DNA from 2 places in the Bacillus arachidis genome. Region 2 is predicted to be linked to the other one. Evidence: riboswitches for the same ligand, from Rfam matches in the RefSeq annotation. Region 2 holds a riboswitch; the other holds the start of a gene.
What was found. A riboswitch is a leader RNA that binds a small molecule or an ion and turns the genes downstream of it on or off. The one in region 2 is predicted to bind preQ1.
Positions count from the first base shown of each region.

Region 1 (3,428 bases), 240 kb from region 2:
ATTCAGGAAAAGAAGCTAGCGGGAGATAATCATTCATATAATCCAGATTTGTGAGGAGTAATTATCAGTGGAAGATGAAACTAGATTGATGCATATTTTTATCTCTGGTTTTGGAATAATACATAAAGAGAGCATTTAAAGGAGTTGAAAGCATGTCACACAAAAAGAAAGAGCAAGAGCGTAGTTGGAAGGCACGAAAAGAAAATCAAAAACCACATGGGAAAGTAAAGACTTTCGCAGAACTTGTGGATGAAGCGGAAAAAACGTGATGAGATCATCACGTTTTTTGTATGAGTGGGAAAGTTAATAGGAAACTTGTACCAATGTCTTTTTCACTTGTAATATCGATTTTTCCACCCATTGCTTTTACGATGCTGAATACGACCATCATGCCGAGTCCAGTTCCTTTTTCTTTCGTTGAATAGAAAGGGGCACCAAGACGTTTTATTTGTTCTGGATTCATGCCAACACCGGTATCTTTTATGGATAATTGTATCTGTTTATTGTTAGGGGTTAAGGTGAGAATAAGATCCCCTCCCTTTGGCATGGCTTCAATACAATTTTTTAAAATGTTTAACAAGCATTGATTAAATTTCTGTTTTTCGCCAGCAATATGAAATACCTTGCTTTGTTTTGTATAGGCTATTCGGACATTTGTTAGATTAGCGAGCGGAGTAATGAGAGATACTGCATGAAGTAATTCATCTTCTATTTGTAAAATTTGTTCTTTTTCAATACTTGGTTTTGCAAATGTTAGGTAATCTGTAAGTACGTGATTTGCTTGTTCAATACCATGTATGGCAATTTCTATATACAATTTTCGATCTTTTTCCGAGTATTCTTCGGATTGTAGGAGCTGTAAAAAACCTTTTGTTGAAGTTAAAGGATTGCGAACCTCATGAGAGATAGAGGCAGCCATTTCTCCAATAAGGTGAAATTTTTCAGCGTTAATCAGCTCTTCTTGTAAGCGAATTTGTAATTGTAGTACGTTTAGTAAATAAAGAATAAGAATGGTACCAATAATGGTACATAGTTCATACACAATAATATGAGGAAGGTAATACTCAGCGTTAGGAACTTCGGCAAGAAAAAAAGGAATCCAACTAAATACATATACAGAACTATATAAAATAGCGAGTATTACTTTTACCTGATTACTTCCTCTCCGAAAGAGTTTGTATGTAGCAAGGAGAATAATATATAGGAAAATAGAAGCGATAATGGATGGGAAAACCCCAAGGCCTCCTAATAAGAAACGGTATAGGTTTAATACGGCTAAAATTGATCCTCCAGCAATAGGTCCTCCTGTTAATGTGCCAACAATTAATACAATATGACGCATATCAAATTGAAATCCATTGTCCATTTTTGCTGCAAATGAAATACAAAGAATGGTAGCTGAGCTACAAAATAATATAAATACCGTTGAATTTAATTTAGGTGAATGTTTCCCTTTCTGGTTCCAAAATAAGTGATACATGAGCATCATAACGAGAATCGATAGTATATTTAAAAAGAGGTAAATAATAAAAAGTTTCAGGATTGTGCCTCCTTTCGATTTTCATATGTACGGTGTTAATTAAGTATAATCATACTATTAAAATACAAGAAAATGAATCTTAATTTCGCCAAAAAACAGAAAAATCAGAAGTTTTCCCGAGAGAGATACAGTATGTTACAATATGTGTTGTCAATGAAAGAAGAAATTCCATGTATAACATGGGAGAGGTTCGCGAACTCCCTCTATAAAAAACTATGGAAACAACAATATCCTTAGGTATTGTTTTGTTTTTTTATTGTGACAGTTCAAGAACGTTCTTTCTTCTTATACGTATTAGAGAAGGAGAATGAGTGAGATGAAAAAGGAAAAAGCAGTTGTCGTTTTTAGCGGTGGCCAGGATAGTACAACATGTTTATTTTGGGCAATGCAGCAGTTCGCAGAAGTGGAAGCTGTGACGTTTAATTATAACCAGCGTCATAAGTTGGAAATTGATTGTGCAGCTGATATTGCGAAAGAACTCGGAATTAAACATACAGTACTTGATATGAGCCTATTAAATCAACTTGCTCCAAATGCGTTAACGAGAACGGATATGGAGATTACACATGAAGATGGTGAATTACCATCAACATTTGTAGATGGACGAAATTTATTATTCTTATCATTTGCAGCTGTGTTAGCAAAGCAAGTTGGAGCACGTCATATTGTAACTGGCGTATGTGAAACAGATTTTAGCGGTTATCCTGATTGCCGTGATGTATTTGTGAAATCGTTAAACGTTACTTTGAATTTATCTATGGATTATCCATTTGTTATTCATACACCACTTATGTGGATTGATAAAGCGGAAACATGGAAGTTATCAGATGAACTTGGTGCATTCGAGTTTGTTAGAGAAAAAACATTAACATGTTATAACGGAATAATCGGTGATGGTTGCGGTGAATGTCCAGCTTGTAAACTTCGTAAAGCAGGTTTAGATACGTACCTACAAGAACGCGAAGGAGCGAATGTATAATGGAGCAGAATTTTTTTGGATTTCGCATCGTAGAAAATTTACAAAAAATAGATAAGGACATTCAGCGTGAACAACTGAAATATCATAATAAACGAGTGATGGTAAGTAAGGAATTTACATTTGATGCAGCGCATCATCTGCACTGTTATGAAGGGAAATGTAAAAATTTACACGGTCACACATACAAAGTTGTTTTTGGAATTAGCGGTTATGTAAATGAGATTGGACTTGCTATTGACTTTGGAGATATAAAAGAAATTTGGAAAAATGAAATAGAAATTTATTTGGATCATCGTTATTTAAATGAAACTTTACCATCGATGAATACGACGGCTGAAAACATGGTCGTTTGGATTTATGAAAAGATGGAAGAAGCACTAAAAAAAGAGGAACGCGCCCGTGAATATAAGGGAGCACGTGTTGAATTTGTTCGTCTATTTGAAACGCCAACAAGTTATGCAGAAGTAAGACGGGAGTGGATGATCGGTGAGTAAAATTCCTGTTTTGGAAATTTTCGGACCGACCATTCAAGGCGAAGGAATGGTTGTCGGGCAGAAGACGATGTTTATTCGTACAGCAGGTTGTGACTATAGCTGCACGTGGTGTGATTCCTCTTTTACATGGGATGGATCCGCAAAAGAGCAAATTAGACAAATGACTCCAGAAGAAATTTGGAGTGAACTTGTTGAAATTGGTGGAGAAAATTTTTCACATGTAACCATTTCAGGTGGGAATCCAGTCCTATTGAAAAATTTAGCTGGTTTTCTGTCTTTATTACAAGAAAAGAAAATTCGCACCGCTATTGAAACACAAGGAAGTAAGTGGCAGGAATGGTTGCTTCACATTGATGAAATAACCATCTCACCAAAACCGCCAAGCTCACAGATGAAAACAGATTTTATCATGTTA
Region 1 is NZ_CP127376.1:1,368,579-1,372,006, forward strand. Features, by position in the region: gene QRY57_RS08430 (DUF6254 family protein) at 153-269, shown strand; gene QRY57_RS08435 (ATP-binding protein) at 278-1,486, opposite strand; PreQ1 riboswitch class I at 1,720-1,763, shown strand; gene queC (7-cyano-7-deazaguanine synthase QueC) at 1,857-2,519, shown strand; gene queD (6-carboxytetrahydropterin synthase QueD) at 2,519-3,013, shown strand; gene queE (7-carboxy-7-deazaguanine synthase QueE) at 3,006-3,428, shown strand, end outside.
Region 1: another riboswitch for preQ1. It lies ahead of queC (7-cyano-7-deazaguanine synthase QueC); the one in region 2 lies ahead of QRY57_RS09740 (QueT transporter family protein).

Region 2 (3,428 bases):
AAATGGCTTTTCTTGCTAATTCATCGGCAACTTTGTTTTGACTACTAGGAATCCACTTTATAAAGAAAAGATCAAATTTATTTATGTACTGTAGTGCTTCTTCTAAAAGTGGTGCGTATATTTTGTTCTTTGCATACTCTTTTTCCACAGCACGCTCAACAAGCTGTGAATCTGTACGAAAAGAGACAATGTTATAATTATGTTCTGTGCAATATTTTAATGCAGCGAGTAATGCATGGTACTCAGCTTCATGGTTGGACATGGTTCCAAGTGGTAGTGATAGTTGCACAGGTGGCTGAACACCTTTAATAAAAACTCCAGCACCAGAAGGACCGGGATTTCCTTTTGATGCACCATCAATATATACTTCAATCAAAATTGAATACCTCCATTATTATATAGCATTCGTTGATAGTAATCCCTCACCTAATTGTAAAGATGAGGGATAGAATATGAAAAAAGGCACTTTATCCAATTGTAATGCTGTAGCGGCATGTAAATGTTTCATTTGCTTGTAAGGGTTGTACGCCTTTTTTCTCTTTGAAATCTTTTGCTGGTTCTACTTCGTCAGCAATCCCATACCAAGGTTCGATACATAAGAAAGGAGCGTCAGTACCTGATGTCCAAACACCAACGAATGGGAAACCTTCAAATGCTACTTTGACAAATTTATTATGTTTATGAGAGCGAATAGAAATTTCATTTGTATTCATATTTTCAAAAATAAGGGCGTCATTTTTGAATAAATCGTATGTAAGTGGTAATTCTGTCTTATTTTCAACAACCAATTGTTTTTCTTTTGATAGAAATGGTCCTTTTAAAACGCTTGTTTCTAAATGTTCAGGGCCATTAAATGATAAATGGTAGTCTGTAAATGATTCACCTTCTATTAAAGGACAATTGAACCCTGGATGTGCTCCGATAGAAAATAACATTTCTTTTGAAGTAGGGTTAATCACTTCATAAGTAACATGTATATTTTGCTCGTCTAGTTCATAAGAAACATACAACTCAAATTCATACGGATATTTTTGTAAAGTTTCTTGATTATTAGTAACTACATAAGTAATTTTTGTTTCACTTTGCTCTTTTACCGAGAATATAAGGTCGCGAGCGAACCCGTGTTGTGTTAATGAATAAGGCTTACCATCTACATAATATGCATTGTCCACTAATCTACCGACAATTGGGAATAAAATTGGTGCACGGCGCCCCCAATATTTAGGATCTCCTTGCCATAAATATTCTGTATTGTCTTCTTTTAAGCGAACGCTCTCTAGTTCAGCACCTTTTTCAGAGATGGAAACGATCACTTTTTCATTTTGAATTATTGCTGTCATGAAGTGAAACCTCCTAAACCTTTCATATACTTTATTATACGCGGTCTATAAGGGAAAGGATAGTAAATGATAGGAATCTATTGACGAATGGTTGACTATTGCGTACAATGTAAATTTGCTGTTTAAAAACGAATCACGTGGTTCGGGACCATCCCACGTAAAAAAACTAAGGAGATTTTGTCATGAAAATAAAAACTATAGTTGGTAATGGTATTTTAGCAGCGTTATATATTGCTGTTTCTGCACTTATTCAGCCATTTGGCTTTACGAATGTACAATTTCGTATTTCGGAAATGTTTAATCATCTCGTGGTATTTAATAAGAAATCAATTTATGGAATTGTCTTAGGTGTATTTTTAACAAATCTCTTTTTCTCACCTATGATTGGGTATGATTTAGTATTTGGAGTAGGACAATCCATTCTTGCACTTCTCGCTACGATTATTTCTATGCGTTTTATTAAGGGTGTTTGGGCTCGTATGATTTTTAATACAGTTATCTTTACAGTTACAATGTTTATGATAGCGATAGAACTTCACCTTGCATTTGAACTGCCATTTTTATTTACATGGCTTACATGTGCAGCGGGTGAATTTGTGGTAATGGCTATTGGTATGCCTGTTATGTATTGGATTAATAAACGAGTACAATTTGAAAAAGTGATGTAAAGAATAAACAAAGAGGCTGAACCAAATCGGAATGATTGGGTAGCCTCTTTATTTATATATAAATAAGTACTTTTGATTCATTACACTAAAATTAATTTACGGGTAGTAAGAGTTAACAAGGGTGAAGGTGAAAATTACCAGTAAAGTAAATGAGATTCAGAAAAAGATAGCATTTGTTGGATTAGGAACTTTAACGATTGTGATATTATTAAGTATTTTTTCTTATTATAAAATAACTAAATATTCATTTTTTGATCGAGGCTCATTAAAGTTTCACTATATAAAGGAGCATCCTATTTAAAAATTTATGGGTGGAGAGTAAGAATGTTCCAGCTTAAATTTAAGGTAGTAATCTAATTTAATTTTAGTTAAGGGGGCTATTCACAATATGAATTGATTCATTCGCATACAATACAGTGACTCTTGGTAAAATATAATAAAATAAAAATACGAATTCTTATATAAGGGGAAATTAACATGAAATATAAAATATGTTGGGTGTATAAAACAAAATCGAATCTTCAAACAGAATTAATAACAGATTATATGAACATAGAAGAGGCACTTCAATTTGCAACTGATTTTGAGAAAACTGGAAGAGTAAAGCAACTATTGTTTTATGATGAAATGGGAGCGGAATGGACGCTTAAAGAGATGAATAAGCTCGGTAAACAAATAGAAGAGGAGCCACAAGATATTCGTATTTACTTTGATGGGGGATATGATCTGCAAACGAAAGAGGCTGGAATTGGTATTTGTATTTATTATAAAAAAGGTCAGAAGGTGTATCGAGTTCGTCGAAATGCATATATAGACGGCATATATGATAATAATGAAGCGGAATATGCAGCGTTATTATATGGAATGAATGTACTAGAGGAATTAGGAATCAAATATGAACCGGTTACACTACATGGTGATTCTCAAGTCGTACTTCAGCAACTAGCTGGAGAATGGCCGTGCTACGATGAACATTTGAATCATTACTTAGATCAGATTGAACAAAAAGCAAAGAAGATGAAATTAAAGCTTGTCTGTGAACCAGTGTCAAGGAAACAGAATAAAGAAGCACATCAATTGGCCACGCAAGCATTAGAAGGAACAGCAATCGATAGCCATAAAGAAATATTGGAATAGAGAGGTGCAGGGGTGAATAAGAAGCAGCTCATTACAGAAGTAAATGATTTGTTAGAAACATACTGTGAAGGATGTTTTTTACAGGAACACTATCGAAAGTCACATAGTAAATACTATGCCCATTCTTTTTGTATTCGGCAGTGTACTGTCGGAGAAAAGTTAAAAGCATATGGAGATCAATTATCGTAAAAAGCATCCAGAGGTATCTCTGGATGCTTATTTAATGTTTCGCTTCTTTCAATTGATGTTCGCATAGACTTAATTTTTTTTCTTCATTCATTAA
Region 2 is NZ_CP127376.1:1,607,884-1,611,311, forward strand. Features, by position in the region: gene QRY57_RS09730 (reverse transcriptase-like protein) at 1-376, opposite strand, end outside; gene QRY57_RS09735 (aldose 1-epimerase family protein) at 468-1,340, opposite strand; PreQ1 riboswitch class I at 1,472-1,516, shown strand; gene QRY57_RS09740 (QueT transporter family protein) at 1,523-2,008, shown strand; gene QRY57_RS09745 (ribonuclease H family protein) at 2,486-3,145, shown strand; gene QRY57_RS09750 (zinc-finger domain-containing protein) at 3,158-3,334, shown strand; gene QRY57_RS09755 (DUF2564 family protein) at 3,366-3,428, opposite strand, start outside.